Regions from separate parts of the Lelliottia sp. EB106-05-01-XG201 genome, predicted to be linked through region 1. Evidence: predicted binding sites of a transcription regulator. Region 1 holds the regulator's gene; each other region holds the start of a gene.
The links. Region 1 encodes PurR, which represses purine synthesis genes. Its sites were predicted from a motif close to CANGCAAACGTTTGCNTG; they were not measured.

Region 2: a site for PurR is predicted at 2,552-2,569, ahead of AC3WS9_RS16890 (nucleoside-specific channel-forming protein Tsx). Genes of this name have one in related genera too.
Region 3: a site for PurR is predicted at 1,713-1,730, ahead of purT (formate-dependent phosphoribosylglycinamide formyltransferase). Genes of this name have one in related genera too.
Region 4: a site for PurR is predicted at 1,639-1,656, ahead of pyrD (quinone-dependent dihydroorotate dehydrogenase). Genes of this name have one in related genera too.

What each region holds. Positions count from the first base shown of each region.
Region 1 is NZ_JBYTDV010000001.1:2,642,912-2,647,122, reverse strand. It holds gene punC (purine nucleoside transporter PunC) at 1-1,018, opposite strand, end outside; gene punR (DNA-binding transcriptional activator PunR) at 1,134-2,045, shown strand; gene purR (HTH-type transcriptional repressor PurR) at 2,064-3,089, opposite strand; gene cydH (cytochrome bd-I oxidase subunit CydH) at 3,386-3,475, shown strand; gene AC3WS9_RS12445 (MFS transporter) at 3,645-4,211, shown strand, end outside.
Region 2 is NZ_JBYTDV010000001.1:3,594,770-3,598,980, forward strand. It holds gene ribH (6,7-dimethyl-8-ribityllumazine synthase) at 1-103, opposite strand, end outside; gene ribD (bifunctional diaminohydroxyphosphoribosylaminopyrimidine deaminase/5-amino-6-(5-phosphoribosylamino)uracil reductase RibD) at 191-1,294, opposite strand; gene nrdR (transcriptional regulator NrdR) at 1,299-1,748, opposite strand; gene AC3WS9_RS16885 (SadB/YajI family lipoprotein) at 1,902-2,441, shown strand; gene AC3WS9_RS16890 (nucleoside-specific channel-forming protein Tsx) at 2,709-3,593, shown strand; gene AC3WS9_RS16895 (M24 family metallopeptidase) at 3,671-4,211, opposite strand, start outside.
Region 3 is NZ_JBYTDV010000001.1:1,935,001-1,939,211, forward strand. It holds gene kdgA (bifunctional 4-hydroxy-2-oxoglutarate aldolase/2-dehydro-3-deoxy-phosphogluconate aldolase) at 1-420, shown strand, start outside; gene purT (formate-dependent phosphoribosylglycinamide formyltransferase) at 502-1,680, opposite strand; gene AC3WS9_RS08985 (tellurite resistance TerB family protein) at 1,858-2,508, shown strand; gene ptrB (oligopeptidase B) at 2,596-4,211, shown strand, end outside.
Region 4 is NZ_JBYTDV010000001.1:3,010,909-3,015,119, forward strand. It holds gene zapC (cell division protein ZapC) at 1-368, opposite strand, end outside; gene pyrD (quinone-dependent dihydroorotate dehydrogenase) at 535-1,545, opposite strand; gene ssuE (NADPH-dependent FMN reductase) at 1,793-2,368, shown strand; gene AC3WS9_RS14230 (sulfonate ABC transporter substrate-binding protein) at 2,361-3,311, shown strand; gene ssuD (FMNH2-dependent alkanesulfonate monooxygenase) at 3,308-4,211, shown strand, end outside.

The sequences.
Region 1 (4,211 bases):
GCGTGTTTTGCAGCGCCGCTGCACGCCCCGTCGCATGCGGGAACGGACGCAGCGCCTGCGCCACCACGATAGGATAGATCGCACCGTTCGCCACGGCCATCACACAGAACGGGATCAGAATCTCCGTCAGCCCGACGTCTGGAATAAAGCCAACGGCCCAGGTCCCAATCACACTCACCGCGAAGAGCACCAGCAGCCACGGCAGCATCTGCTGTCCCTGCCATTTTTGCAGCGCCGCGCGGCAGCCATAACCGCCGACCAGGAAGGCGATGGTTTGCGGGACATAGCTCAGACCAATCACCGCCGGGCTGTAGCCCATATCGTGCAGAATAAACGGCGAACCGGTCAGCCACGCAAAGAAGCTGGCGGAACAGGCGGCGTAGACCAGCACGTTGCCGCGATAGGCGCGGGAGCGCAGCAGGGAGAGGAAGGTGACGCGATTATCCGTCGTTTCAGCCGGTTTGGCTGGCGCCGGTTTCAGCGCGAAGGCCGGTAACATCAGCACCAGGGTGATGATAAACAGGGTGGCGAAGATTGCCTGCCAGTCAAAATGCACCAGGATCCAGCTGCCGAGCAGCGGGGCCAGGGCCGGAGAAAGACCGACCAGCGGCATGATGGTGGCAAAAATGCGGTTCACGCGTGAAGCGGGATAGTAGTCCGTGACCAGCGCCTGCCAGGTCACCGCCGCGGCACACACGCCGAATGCCTGGATAAAACGCAGTACCAGAAGCCAGGTCGCATCGCGCACCCAGAGCATGCCCAGACAGCCGACGGCAAAAATCGCCAGACCTAAGAGTAAAATCGGTTTACGACCGTAGCGGTCGGAGAGCGGCCCCCACAGCAGCTGCGCGAAGGCAAAACCGGCGAGGAACAGGCTCAGGCTGGCGCTGATGGCGGCGGCTGGGGTCTGTAAATCCGCCTGCATCGCGGCAAACGCGGGCAGGTACATGTCGGTGGCCAGGAAGCCCAGCACGCTTAAGCCGCCGAGCCAGACCAGGAATCCTTTGTTGGGTTGCATTGTTTTTATTTCCTAAAGAGGGCGGGTATTCACTGGCGCAGAGTGTAGGGAGTGCAAACTGCCTTGTGAAACGCTAATATTTGGTGGTTGCATTCAAAAATTTTGCAGGCAAAAAATGTGGTCTGAATATTCCTTAGAAGTGGTTGATGCGGTTGCGCGCAACGGCAGCTTTAGCGGCGCGGCCCAGGAACTGCACCGCGTTCCGTCTGCGGTAAGCTATACCGTGCGTCAGCTTGAAGAGTGGCTGGCGGTTCCGCTGTTTGAGCGCCGCCACCGCGACGTCGTCCTGACGCCTGCGGGCGTCTGGTTTTTGAAAGAAGGGCGATCTGTTATCAAAAAAATGATGATCACCCGCGAGCAGTGTCAGCAGATTGCCAACGGCTGGCGCGGCCATCTCGCCATTGCGGTGGATAACATCGTCAAACCGGAACGCACCCGCCAGATGGTGGTCGATTTTTACCGCCACTTCTCGGACGTGGAGCTGCGCGTGTCCCAGGAGGTGTTCAACGGCGTGTGGGATGCGCTCTCTGACGGCAGGGTGGAGATGGCGATCGGTGCCACGCAGGCGATCCCGGTGGGCGGACGTTATGCCTTTCGCGATATGGGAGCCCTGAGCTGGACCTGCGTCGTGGCGCGCGATCATCCCCTCGCCGCTATTGAAGGCCCGTTGAGCGATGACACGTTGCGCAACTGGCCGTCGCTGGTGCTGGAAGATACGTCCCGATCGCTGCCAAAACGCATCACCTGGCTGCTGGATAACCAGCGGCGGGTGGTGGCCCCTGACTGGGAAACCTCGGCGACCTGTCTTTCCGCAGGGCTGTGCGTCGGGATGGTGCCGGTGCATTTCGCGCGTCCGCGTATCGATCGCGGTGAGTGGGTGGCCTTAACGCTGGAAAACCCGTTCCCGGATGCGGCCTGTTGCCTGACCTGGCAGCAAAACGATATGTCACCGGCCCTGGCGTGGCTGCTGGAGTATCTGGGGGATAGCGAAACGCTGAACAGAGAGTGGCTGAAGGAGCCGGAATAACCGGCCCCTCAGAGGTGATTAACGGCGGTAGTCGCGGAACGGACCGTCGGCGACGGAGCGGCGCTCAATCAGGCGCGGGTGGACTTCAATCGACTGCGACTCTTCGCGTTTGCTGACGATGCGGTCCATCAGCATGTTGAAGGCCGTTTCACCCAGCGAGTCTTTCGGCTGGTGAATGGTCGTCAGCGCCGGGGTGAAGTAGCGGGCGTTGCGCACGTTATCGTACCCGATCACAGAAATGTCCTGCGGGACGCGCAAACCGAGTTCGTCGGCTGCGCAAAGCGCGCCCATCGCCATAATATCGCCGCCGATAAAGACCGCGGTCGGGCGATGTGACTGGGAGACAATCTGCTGCATCGCGCGATAGCCGGACTCCGGCTCGAAGTCGCCCTGCACGATCCAGTTTTCCGGCACCGTGATCAGCGCTTCTTCCATCGCTTTCATGAAACCAGCCAGACGGCCTGCGCCGGTGTTGCGCTCCAGCGGACCCGGGATCACGCCGATTTCGCGGTGGCCGCGTTCAATCAGGTAACGGCCCGCCATGTAGCCGCCTTCGAAGGCGTTGTCGTTCACGGAGTCGGTGAAATCGGCGCGGGTATCGCCCCAGTCCATCACCACCATCGGGATGTGACGGTACTCTTCCAGCATGGAGAGCACGGATTCCGGGTATTCAGAACACATCACCAGCAGGCCATCGACGCGCTTTTGCGCCATCATCGACAGGTAAGCGCGCTGCTTTTCCTGGCTGTTCCAGGCGTTGCCAAGGATCAGGGTGTAGCCCTTCTGGAAGCAGTTTTTCTCAACGGCTTCGATGATCTCCGCGAAATAGGCGGCTTCGCTGCTGGTCGCCAGCAGGCCGATCGATTTGGTGTGGTTCACTTTCAGGCTGCGCGCCACGGCACTCGGGGAGTAGTGCAGCTCTTTGATGGCAGCCCATACGGCGTTGCGCGTCTCTTCCGCAACAAAACGCGTTTTGTTAATTACATGTGATACGGTTGTAGTGGAAACGTTTGCGCGTTTCGCCACATCTTTAATTGTTGCCATTACATGTCACTCCAGACCATATCTTAAACTCCTGAAATACTTAAAGGTAAACGTTTGCCTTCTCTCACCCTTATCTCGCAATGTGAATTGCGATACGCCGGGAAAACGACTCAGAACGTCAGGAGGGGGTCAGTGGCCGGTACGCTTATAAATTTAGCGTGGAATTTTGTCTTATCTTGATGAAAAGGGGAAGAGCAAAAACGGTTATCAGTCTAAATCCAGGAAGATTTTTGGGGTAAACTGTGTAAAAATGAGCAAGCTCACTTTTCGTAAGGTGATTAAAAGGAGAAAAATTGATGAGTACCGATCTGAAGTTTTCGCTGACCACGACCGTTATTGTGCTGGCTTTGATTGTTGCAGCAGGTCTGACCGCAGCCCTGCACTGATTTAAGCGAGGGAGAGTTCTCTCCCTCGTCTCCTCTCCCTGATTGTTACCCATCCTGCAAAAATCTTTTGCTAATTTGTTAACTTCTCATTTTTTGTGATTGATGTCATGCTTTTGCCATCTTAGTCCCGTGTCGCGCGATGACGACGACACGGCATCCGGAGTTAACAATGAAAATCAATTTTCCCCTGCTGGCCCTGGCGATTGGCGCTTTTGGCATCGGCACCACCGAGTTTTCCCCGATGGGGCTGCTGCCCGTCATTGCTAAAGGCGTGGACGTCTCCATTCCAGCGGCGGGGATGCTCATCAGCGCCTATGCAATTGGTGTGATGATCGGTGCGCCGCTCATGACGCTATTGCTCTCCCATCGCGCCCGCCGCAATGCGCTGATCTTCCTGATGGCGATTTTTACCCTCGGCAACGTGCTGTCGGCGATTGCGCCGGATTACACGACGCTGCTGCTGTCGCGCATTCTGACCAGCCTGAACCATGGCGCGTTCTTTGGCTTAGGCTCAGTGGTGGCCGCGAGCGTGGTGCCAAAACATAAACAGGCGAGCGCGGTGGCGACGATGTTTATGGGCCTGACCATCGCCAACATTGGCGGCGTTCCGGCGGCGACCTGGCTCGGGGAAGTGATTGGCTGGCGAATGTCGTTCCTGGCGACCGCCGGGCTGGGCGTGGTGGCGATGATCGCGCTGTTCTTCTCCCTGCCGAAAGGCGAGGCGGGCGAGCGCCCG
Region 2 (4,211 bases), 950 kb from region 1:
TCGCACCGTCCAGCAGGCTGTCGTTGATGAAGTTGTTGAAACGCGCAATAGTGATGGCGACGCGAGCGTCCGGGGTAGCAACAGCAGCTTCAATAATATTCATACTCTTCCTTTACGGGTTCATTTGGCCCCGCAGGGGGGCGGATTTTATCATAATACTTCGCGCACTGCTTCTCTATTTCAGAAAGCCTCACGCAGGGGTTAAATGCAGGCACACGTCCGGGCCAACCTGCCTAATTTCGCTAAATTTGAGCTGCGGTGCGTCGGCCAGTTTTTCAAGGCCGGGCAGCACAAACAGGCCGCGCGCATCGTCACCTAACAGTTTAGGCGCAACGTAGATAATCAGTTCATCCACCAGCCCTGCCTGCAACAGCGCACCGGCAAGCGTCGGGCCAGCTTCGACCCAGATGCTGTTCACCTGCTGTTTGCCGAGCAGCATCATCATCACCACTAAATCGATGTGGCCGTTATGCTCTGGCACCATGAAACTGCGCACGGTTTCCGGCCATTCGCGGCCATCTTCCTGAGTGCGCGCAATCCAGGTCTCGCCCGGCTGCTGCACGATGCGGTGCGCGGGTGTGACGCGATTCTGACGATCCAGCACAATACGCAGCGGCTGGCGCAGATTCTCTTGCGGATAGAGCGCCTGGGTGTCGGCGTCGAGCTCGTCCCAGCGCACGGTCATCGCCGGATCATCTGCCAGCACCGTTTCACTGCTGGTGAGAATAGCATGGCTTTGCGCGCGCAGACGTTGCACATCGCGCCTTGCCTGCGGAGAAGTGATCCACTGGCTTTCACCGCTGGCCATCGCCGTACGGCCATCGACGGATGCGCCCAGCTTCAGCTGGATGTACGGAAAACCGGTCCGCATCCGCTTGAGAAAACCTTTATTCAGCGCCTCGGCATCGTTCATCATCAGCCCGTGGCTGACGTCGATCCCCTCTTGCTGCAGACGATACAGTCCGCGCCCAGCCACCTGCGGGTTCGGGTCCTGCATCGAGGTGACGACCCGCGCCACGCCCGCCGCGATTAGCGCTTCGCAGCACGGCGGCGTGCGCCCGTGATGGCTGCAGGGCTCCAGCGTCACATAGGCCGTCGCGCCGCGGGCTTTTTCGCCCGCCTTACGTAGCGCGTGAACTTCGGCATGCGGCTCACCGGCGCGATAGTGAAAACCTTCGCCGACGATCTCGCCGTCTTTGACAATGACGCAGCCAACGTTCGGATTGGGATGGGTGGTGAATCGTCCGCGCTGCGCGAGCTTCATCGCTCGCGCCATGTAAATCTCATCCTGCATGGGCTTAATCCTGTAGGCGGGCGATCTCTTCGCCGAATTCTTTGATGTCTTCGAAGCTGCGATAGACAGACGCGAAGCGGATGTAGGCCACTTTATCGAGCTTTTTAAGCTGCTCCATCACCAGGTTGCCGATCATTTTGCTCGGCACTTCGCGTTCGCCGGTGCCACGCAGGTGCGATTTAATGTGGTTAAGCGCCATTTCGACGTCATCTGCGCTGACTGGCCGTTTTTCCAGTGCTTTTAACATCCCTCTGCGCAGTTTCTCTTCGTTGAACGGCTCGCGCACATCGTTACTTTTCACCACGCGCGGCATCACCAGCTCTGCCACCTCGAAGGTGGTGAAACGTTCGTTGCACACCAGACACTGCCGACGACGGCGGACCGAGGAGCCTTCACCTACAAGACGGGAGTCGATTACTTTGGTATCCACAGCGGAACAGAATGGGCAATGCATACGGTGTCCTGGCTATCTGGTTAACTGAACTCTATTTTACCCCGAACTGGGCCCACAACAAAGGAAGAGCGTTTTTGAGACAAAGGATCTATACCTGACGGCGTGTTCCTGACTACCATTAGGACAATCCGTTATTTCAGGGAATTAAACGCAATGACAAGACGTTACCTAAGAATTCTCGTGGTGGGAAGTCTCTTCACCCTCAGCGCCTGCGCGCAGCAAAGCGAAGTTCGCCAGATGAAACAGAGCGTGAACACGCTTAATACGGCGATGACTAAGCTGAACCAGGAGACGATCAAGATCACCCAGCAAAACGCGCTGAATGCCAAATCCAGCAGCGGTGTGTACCTGCTGCCGGGCGCGAACACGCCTGCCCTGCTGAAAAGTCAGATCGGCACGCTGCGCATGTCGCTGGTGAACGTCGCACCAAACGCCGACGGCACGCGCGCAACGCTGCGTATTCAGGGCCAGTCCAACGATCCGCTCCCGGCGTTTAGCGGTACTGTAGAATGGGGTCAGCTGCAGGGCACGACCGAGAGTTATCAGGAAGTGAACGTGCAGAATCAGCTGGTGACGGCTCCGGCCAGCGTGCTGGCACCGAGCGATGTCGATATCCCGCTGCAATTGAACGGCACAACGCCGGAACAGTTAGGTTTCATCCGCATCCACGATATCCAGCCCGCCGTTCAGTAACATCTTCCAGCGGAACGTTTACCGCGTTCCGCTCTCCCTTACATTCCGCAAATATTGGCAACATGAATGATTGCCGTTACAATCCCCGCCGTTTAAAGTACGCAAACGTGAACGCAATCGATTACGCGCATGAGAGATATGTGAAACAACACATATTTTTGTGAGCAGGGATTCCTATAATAGGCTCCGCAGAAACACGAAATATTTAGAAACGCAAATCGCGCATCTTTCACATCCCGGAAGGGATTTTCAATCAGTGGCATGATTATGAAAAAAACATTATTAGCAGCCGGTGCAGTTCTGGCACTTTCTTCCTCTTTCGCTGTTAACGCAGCAGAAAATTCAAAACCTGAATATGTTTCCGACTGGTGGCACCAGAGCGTCAACGTGGTAGGCAGCTACCACACCCGCTTCGGACCGCAGATCCGCAACGATACCTACCTGGAATACGAAGCTTTCGCCAAGAAAGACTGGTTTGATTTCTACGGTTACGCCGATGCCCCGGTCTTCTTCGGTGGTAACACCGACGCGAAAGGTATCTGGAACCACGGTTCTCCGCTGTTCATGGAAATTGAACCACGCTTCTCTATCGACAAGCTGACAGGCGCAGACCTGAGCTTCGGTCCGTTCAAAGAGTGGTATGTGGCGAACAACTACATCTACGATATGGGCCGCAACAAATCCGGTCGTCAGAGCACCTGGTACATGGGTCTGGGTACGGACATTGACACCGGTCTGCCGATGAGCCTGTCCATGAACGTGTATGCAAAATACCAGTGGCAGAACTACGGTGCGTCTAACGAAAACGAGTGGGATGGCTACCGTTTCAAAGTGAAATACTTTGTGCCGATCACCCAGCTATGGGGCGGTAACCTGAGCTATATCGGCTTCACCAACTTCGACTGGGGTTCCGATCTGGGCGATGACAACTTCATCGACAACAACGGTAAGCAGGCGCGCACCAGCAACTCTATCGCGTCCAGCCACATCCTGGCGCTGAACTACGATCACTGGCACTACTCCGTAGTTGCGCGTTACTGGCACAACGGTGGTCAGTGGAACGACGACGCAAGCCTGAACTTCGGCGACGGTGATTTCAGCGTCCGTTCTACCGGTTGGGGTGGTTACCTGGTTGTGGGTTACAACTTCTAATCCCAACCGCACGAACCGTAGGCCGGATAAGCGAAGCGCCATCCGGCATCAAAAGCCAGCTCAATGCTGGCTTTTTGCTATTTGCAGACCAGCGCCCGCCCCTGATCCAGCAGCCACGGACGCAAATAGCCCACGGTGTTAGACATCGGCAACACCTCATCCGGCAGTTGAATACCGATATGCTTCGCAATGTACGCCCGGCGCGCCACCACCCGCTCCCACAGCGCAGGATGCTCACTTGCAAGCGCCTGACGCAACGGCTCATCCGCCAGCGCTACCGTATCCTCAATGCTTGCCCCGGCGTATCCGGCTCGGGAAGGAATAATATCGATCTGCAGCATCATCCCGCTTCGCAAGAGAGCGTCTGATTTCGGGCCAATCGGCGAGCAGAGCCACTCTTCATCCGCCACCAGATGCCCCGGATTCAGGTGCCAGTGGTACTCAGCTTTCGGCAGAACCTGCTCAATCAGGTCATACATCTCCCCGCCGCGCATCCCGATGTGCAGATGTTCAAGCCAGGTCACCACCGCCTGGAAATAGGGCTTCGCCACCACGTCGAGATAGTCAGAAACTGCGGGCGCAAGCTCCGATGCATCCGCCACGACGTAAGCCGCCCGG
Region 3 (4,211 bases), 710 kb from region 1:
GTGCTCAACCCTCAGCAACTGGCAGAAGTGACCGAAGCGGGCGCACAGTTCGCCATCAGCCCGGGCCTGACCGAGCCGCTGCTAAAAGCCGCAACCGAAGGCACGATTCCGTTAATCCCGGGTATCAGCACCGTGTCTGAACTGATGCTGGGTATGGATTACGGCCTGAAAGAGTTCAAATTCTTCCCGGCTGAAGCCAACGGCGGCACCAAAGCGCTGCAGGCGATTGCGGGCCCGTTCTCTCAGGTGCGTTTCTGCCCGACGGGCGGTATCTCTCCGGCGAACTACCGCGACTACCTGGCGCTGAAAAGCGTCCTGTGTATCGGTGGTTCCTGGCTGGTTCCGGCGGATGCGCTGGAAGCGGGCGACTGGGATCGCATCACTAAGCTGGCGCGCGAAGCAGTGGAAGGCGCGAAGTAATTTTTTGCTGTGGCGGGTGGCGGCTTCGCCTTACCCGCCCTACAAAATCTAACCGGGCAAACATCTGTTGCCCGGTTTTTATTATCCCTTCACACTGACGGCCTGCGCTGCACTTTTCGCGCGCTCAACTGCACTTTCCACGCTATCCCCGGTGGCTAACGCCACGCCGAGACGACGGATGCCGTCAATTTCCGGTTTACCAAACAGACGCAGTTGCAGACCCGCACCGACGGCGGCCTCAACATTATCAAAGGTGACGTTCTGGCTGGTCAGCTGCGGCAGGATCACCGCCGACGCGGCCGGGCCGTACTGGCGGATGCCGCCAACCGGCAGACTGAGGAACGCGCGCACGTGCAGAGCGAACTCCGAGAGATCCTGGGAAATCAGCGTCACCATCCCGGTGTCGTGCGGACGCGGGGAGACTTCGCTGAAAATCACCTCATCGCCGCAGACGAACAGCTCAACGCCAAACAGGCCGTAACCGCCCAGCGCCAGCACCACTTTGCGGGCCATCTCCTGCGCGCGCTCCAGCGCCAGGGCGCTCATCTGCTGCGGCTGCCAGGATTCACGATAATCGCCATCCTCCTGACGATGACCAATTGGGTCGCAGAAATGCACGCCATCCACGGCGCTGACTGTCAGCAGGGTGATTTCAAAATCAAACTTCACCACACCTTCGACTATGACGCGACCGGCACCTGCGCGGCCACCCTGCTGGGCGTAATCCCATGCCTTATCGAGCGCGGAGGCGTCACGGATAAAACTCTGACCTTTCCCGGAGGAGCTCATTACCGGCTTAATGATGCACGGGTAGCCAATCTGTTCGACAGCCTGCAGAAACTCATCTTTCCCGTCGGCAAAGCGGTAGCTCGACGTCGGAATCGCTAACTCCTCGGCGGCCAGACGACGAATGCCTTCCCGGTTCATGGTCAGTTTAGCGGCGCGGGCGCAGGGCACCACGCGCTGGCCTTCCTGCTCGAGGGCAATCAGCGTATCGGTGGCGATGGCTTCAATTTCCGGCACCACAAAGTCCGGTTTTTCCTCGGCAATCAGGGCGCGAAGGGCGTTCCCGTCCAGCATATTGATCACATGCGAGCGGTGGGCGACGTGCATCGCCGGGGCGTCGGCATAGCGATCGACGGCGATCACCTCAATCCCCAGGCGCTGGCACTCGATAGCCACCTCTTTTCCCAGTTCGCCAGAACCTAACAGCATGACGCGCGTCGCGGCCGGACGCAGAGCAGTTCCTAAAAGAGTCATAAAATCCCCCTGAAAAAGTTGCGCGCAGTATAAACGAAAACGTTTGCGTCTGTCTTCCCTCAACGGGCAGCGTGATGATGAGCGGGGGAAATTTGCGCTTCTTTAGCGCGGACAGACATTTCCTGACATCACCTCGCATAGGCTGTACCCATTGCGAACCGTTAAGTGGGGAAAATCATGTCAGGCTGGTTGAATCAATTGCAATCCATGTTAGGACAGAAGGCGTCGTCATCGGGCGGTGAGGGGCTGAGTAAGCTGCTGGTGCCCGGTGCGCTCGGTGGACTGGCGGGCCTGCTGGTCGCCAATAAATCCTCGCGCAAACTGCTGACCAAATACGGCACCGGCGCGCTGCTGGCCGGTGGTGGGGCCATTGCCGGAACGGTGCTCTGGAACAAATACAAAGAGAAAGTGCGGACAGCTCATCAGGATGAACCGCACTTTGGTGAGCAAATTTCACCGATGGATCTGCGTACCGAACGCCTGATCCTGGCCCTGGTGTTTGCCGCGAAAAGTGACGGCCACATTGATGACAAAGAGCGATCCGCCATCGAGCAGCAGATGCGGGAAGCGGGCGTGGAAGAGCAGGGCCGAGCGCTGGTGGCGCAGGCGATTGAACAGCCGCTCGATCCACTCCGTCTGGCGCAGAGTGTGAAAAACGAGGAGGAGGCGCTGGAACTCTACTTCCTGAGTGCCGCGGCCATCGATATCGATCACTTTATGGAGCGAAGCTATCTGAATGCCCTCGGCGACGCGCTGAAAATTCCGCAGGATGTTCGGGAAGGGATCGAACAGGATATTAAGCAGCAAAAACAGGCATTACAGGGGTAATTTTATCTGACGGCTGTCACGTTTCGCTTGCATCGTGCGCGCGTTTTGCCACCCTTATAGGGTGTAAAACCAAAAAGAAAAACTGACATGCTGCCAAAAGCCCGACGTATTCCCAAAGCGCTCACCACTCACGGTGACACGCGCATCGATAATTACTACTGGCTGCGGGACGACGAACGCTCGCAGCCGGAAGTGCTTGATTACCTTCATCAGGAAAATGATTACGGCCGCAAGGTGATGTCCTCGCAGCAGGCGCTTCAGGATCGTCTGCTGGAAGAGATGGTCGCGCGGGTTCCGCAGCGCGACATCTCGGCGCCCTGGACCAAAAACGGCTACCGCTATCGTCATCTCTACGAGCCGGGCAGCGAATACGCCATCTATCAGCGCCAGTCTGTGCTTTGTGCTGAATGGGACGACTGGGAAACCCTGCTCGATGCCAACCAGCGCGCGGCGCACAGCGAGTTCTATACTCTCGGCGGGATGGGTATTTCGCCGGATAACACCATCATGGCGCTGGCGGAAGACTATCTGTCACGCCGCCAGTACGGCCTGCGCTTTCGCAACCTGGACACCGGGAACTGGTATCCGGAAATGCTCGATAACGTTTCGTCGGACTTTGTCTGGGCGAACGACTCTGAAACCGTCTATTACGTCAAAAAGCACGCCTCAACGCTGCTGCCTTATCAGGTCTGGCGACATACGGTCGGCACCTCTTCGGGTACCGATGAGCTGGTGTACGAAGAACAGGACGACACCTTTTACGTCAGCCTGCACAAAACCACCTCGCGCCACTATGTGATTATTTCGCTTGCCAGCGCCACGACCACCGAAGTGCTGCTGCTTGATGCGGAGCTGCCCGACGCCCAGCCGCTCTGTTTTCTCCCGCGTCGCAAAGACCACGAGTACAGCCTCGACCATTTTCAGCATACCTTCTATCTGCGCTCCAACCGCGAAGGCAAAAACTTTGGCCTGTATAAAACCAAAGTGCGCGACGAGCGTAAATGGGAAGTGCTGATCCCGGCACGCGAACAGGTGATGCTCGAAGGCTTCACCCTGTTTACCGACTGGCTGGTGGTGGAAGAGCGTCAGCGAGGGCTGACCAGCATCCGGCAAATCAACCGTAAAACGCGCGAAGTGGTGGGGATTGCCTTTGACGATCCGGCGTACGTGACCTGGATTGGCTACAATCCTGAGCCTGAATCCTCGCGGTTGCGCTACGGCTATTCGTCGATGACCACTCCCGACACGCTGTTTGAACTCGATATGAATACCGGTCAGCGGAAAGTGCTTAAGCAGGCCGAAGTGGCCGGGTTCGACGCCAGCCACTACCGGAGCGAGCATCTTTGGATCACCGCGCGCGATGGCGTGGAGGTCCCGGTGTCGCTGGTGTACCACAAAGACCATTTCCACAAGCGTAAAAACCCGCTGCTGGTGTACGGCTACGGCTCTTACGGGGCCAGCATGGACGCCGATTTCAGCAGCAGCAGGCTGAGCCTGCTCGACCGGGGATTTGTCTTCGCCATTGCCCACGTGCGCGGTGGCGGAGAGCTCGGCCAGCACTGGTACGAAGAAGGGAAATTCCTGAAAAAGAAAAATACCTTTAACGACTATCTGGACGTGTGCGACGAATTGATTGCTCAGGGCTACGGCGATCCGAAACTGTGCTTCGGCATGGGCGGCAGCGCGGGCGGTATGCTGATGGG
Region 4 (4,211 bases), 370 kb from region 1:
TCTTCCGAGGTATCACTCAAATTGACGCAGGCCGCATCACCGGTGATCGGCGACCAGGACTGGCCGTGAGCGAGGAAGTGCCAGCTTTTTGGCATCTGCGGTTTCAGGAAGCGGATCGCCACCAGCGCATTGAGCACCAGTTCGGCACGCTGCTCTTTAGAGAGGATCAGATCGCGACATTTCTCTTCAAATGAGAAAAACAGCGCAGCATCGTCAACGCAAAAGCCTGACGGCGCAAACGCATCCGGGGTCAGCATTCGGCGAGCGAAACGAGAGCGAAATAACATGCCATTGGCTAAATCGAGCATCATTCGATCGTGCTCATCGCAAAAATACCAGCGCCAGTTATCGTCAGGTTTTATTCGCATTTTCCTCTCCTTCCCCACAACGTCCTGTTCTTAAAATGTCCGAATTGTCGCTTCGTTTTATAACATCAATAATAAAAGACCATAATGTCTAAATAAGCAACAAAGACGGAATATAAAACAACCAGGGCTGGAAATAAAGCCCTGGTTGTCTGATATGGAGAAAAGATTAGATATGATTAACGATTTCTTTAATCAATTGCGGGCCTTTAAAAATAAAGCCGGAATAGATTTGCACCAGCGACGCACCCGCCGCCATCTTCTCGCGGGCCGCGATGACGGAGTCGATGCCACCCACGCCGATGATCGGTAAGCGACCCTTTAATTCCGCCGACAGCGCGCGAATAATTTCGGTGCTTTTTAATTGTACCGGACGACCGCTTAGGCCACCCATTTGGTCACAGTTTTTCATTCCCTGAACCAGGGAACGATCGAGTGTCGTATTGGTCGCAATAACACCATCAATATTATGGCGAACCAAACTGTCGGCCACCTGGATCAATTCTTCGACAGAAAGATCCGGGGCGATCTTCACCGCGATCGGAACATATTTATGGTGGGTATTCTGCAGCTCATTCTGCTTATTTTTGATCGCACTTAAGAGATCGTCCAGCGCTTCACCATATTGAAGTGTACGCAGGCCTGGGGTATTTGGCGAAGAGATATTAATCGCAATATAACCGGCATAGGCATAGACTTTTTCCATACAAATCAGATAGTCATCTTTCCCCTGTTCCACCGGCGTATCTTTATTTTTGCCGATATTAATCCCGAGCACGCCGTCAAAATGGGCTTTTTTTACGTTCTCTACCAGGTGATCAACACCGTGGTTATTAAAGCCCATCCGGTTGATCAACCCTTCGGCTTCAACCAGGCGGAACAGGCGCGGCTTGTCATTCCCGTCCTGAGGACGTGGCGTCACGGTGCCGACTTCGATGGAGCCGAACCCCATCGCGCCCAGGGCGTCAATGCATTCGCCGTTCTTGTCGAGGCCTGCTGCCAGCCCCAGAGGATTTTTAAACGTCAGGCCCATGCACGAGACAGGTTTTTCCTGCACTTTCTGGCGCACCAGCGCTTCAAGAGGCGTTCCTGTAATGCGGCGTAACTGCTGGAATGTCAATTCATGAGCGCGCTCTGGATCGAGCTGAAAAAGGGCTTTACGAACGAAGGGGTAGTACATGAACTCTCCTGGATTCCGGTGTGCAAACCGGACACGGATTATCAGCGATCGCGCCGGGAAAGGGAATTGACCTGCGGCAAAAAATCCTCGTAAAGCGCAATCGTTTACCTTTCTGCTTCTTTCTTATGCAATTTTCGGCATTTTAATTTCAGATAAATCATTTAGTGGAATAACCCCGCAATGTCACACTCCTGAAAATTGTTATGAATGTTAGATAAAAGCAAACAAATAGTTATAAGGAGCAAACATGCGCGTCATCACGTTGGCCGGAAGTCCGCGTTTCCCTTCACGCTCCAGCGCCCTGCTGGAGTATGCCCGCGAGCAACTCAATTCGCTGAACGTGGAGGTGTGTCACTGGAATCTGCATAACTTTGAGCCTGAAGATCTGCTTTATGCCCGCTTCGACAGCCCGGCGCTGCAGGCGCTGATTGAGCAGCTCAAAGGGGCTGACGGTCTGATTGTCGCGACGCCCATTTATAAAGCGTCGTTTTCGGGCGCACTGAAAACCCTGCTCGATTTGCTGCCTGAGCGTGCCCTGGAGGGAAAAGTGGTGCTTCCGCTGGCCACTGGAGGTACCGTCGCCCACATGCTGGCGGTGGATTACGCCCTCAAGCCGGTTCTGAATGCGCTGAAAGCGCAGGAGATCCTGCACGGCGTGTTTGCGGATGACTCGCAAATTGTCGATTACCAGCACAAGCCGCAGTTCACCCCCAACTTACACCTGCGCCTCGATACCGCGCTGGAAACTTTCTGGCAGGCACTGCATCGCCGCGACGTGCAGGCCCCCGCTTTTGGCCGTCTGAAAGGAGTCGCCCATGTTTAAAACACTTTTGACCGCCCTGGTTGCGGTCTCTGCGCTGGCTCAGGCAGCGGAACCCGCGCCGGAAAGCCTGCGCATCGGCTACCAGAAAGGCAGCGTCAGCATGGTGCTGGCGAAAAGCCATCAGCTGCTGGAGAAGCGCTACCCGAACACCCAATTCTCCTGGGTCGAGTTCCCGGCCGGGCCGCAGATGCTTGAGGCGCTCAACGTTGGCAGCATTGATTTGGGCAGTACCGGCGACATTCCGCCGATTTTTGCGCAAGCTGCAGGCGCTGATCTGGTCTACGTCGGCGTTGAGCCACCGAAGCCGAAAGCGGAAGTGATTCTGGTGCCCGAGAACAGCCCGATCAAAACCGTCGCGGATCTGAAAGGCCATAAAGTCGCGTTCCAGAAAGGTTCCAGTTCGCACAATTTACTTCTACGCGCCCTTCAGCAGGCGGGCCTGTCGTTCAAGGATATTCAGCCCATCTATTTAACGCCGGCGGATGCCCGCGCGGCGTTCCAGCAAAACAATGTCGACGCCTGGGCAATCTGGGACCCGTACTACTCCGCGGCGTTGCTGCAGGGTGGCGTGCGGGTGCTGAAAGATGGTGAAACGCTGAAACAGACCGGTTCGTTCTACCTGGCCGCTCGCCCGTATGCGGAAAAGAACGGTGAATTTGTCCAGGGCGTGTTGAATACCTTTAGCGAGGCGGACGCGCTGACCCAGAGCCAGCGTCAGGAAAGCATCGCCCTGCTCGCCAAAACCATGGGCCTGCCGGAGCCGGTGATCGCCAGCTATCTGGATCATCGCCCAACCACGGTGATCAAACCCGTTGACGCCAAAACCGCCGTCCTGCAGCAGCAGACCGCGGACCTGTTTTACGAGAATCGTCTCGTGCCGAAGAAAATCGATATTCGCGACCGCATCTGGCAACCCTCTGACAAAGAAGGATCGAAATCATGAGTCTGAATCTGTTCTGGTTTTTACCGACCCACGGTGATGGGCATTATCTAGGCACCGAAGAGGGCGCGCGCCCGGTGGACTACGGCTATCTGCAGCAAATCGCGCAGGCCGCCGACAGAATCGGTTTTACCGGCGTGCTGATCCCGACCGGGCGCTCCTGCGAAGATGCATGGCTGGTTGCCGCCTCGATGATTCCGGTCACACAGCGCCTGAAATTCCTGGTGGCCCTGCGCCCAAGCGTGATCTCCCCGACCGTCGCTGCCCGCCAGGCCGCAACGCTCGACCGGCTTTCAAATGGCCGCGCGCTGTTTAACCTGGTGACCGGCAGCGACCCGCAGGAGCTCGCGGGCGACGGCGTGTTCCTCGATCACACGGAACGCTACGAAGCCTCAGCGGAATTCACCCGCGTCTGGAGACGTTTGCTGGAGGGTGAAACCGTCACTTACGAGGGGAAACATATACGCGTTCGCGACGCGAAGCTGCTGTTTGCCCCGGTCCAGCAGCCGCGTCCTCCGCTCTACTTCGGCGGCTCCTCGGATGTGGCGCAGGATCTGGCTGCCGAGCAGGTCGATCTCTATCTGACCTGGGGCGAACCACCGGAACTGGTGAAAGAGAAAATTGAGCAGGTTCGCGCCAAAGCCGCCGCACACGGGCGCAAAGTGCGTTTCGGGATTCGTCTGCACGTCATCGTGCGCGAAACCAACGCCGAGGCCTGGCAGGCTGCCGATCGTCTGATTTCGCACCTTGACGATGAGACTATCGCCAAAGCGCAGGCTGCGCTGGCGAAAACCGATTCCGTGGGCCAGCACCGCATGGCTTCTCTGCATAAAGGAAAGCGGGAGAATCTCGAAATCAGCCCGAACCTGTGGGCGGGCGTAGGCCTGGTTCGCGGCGGAGCGG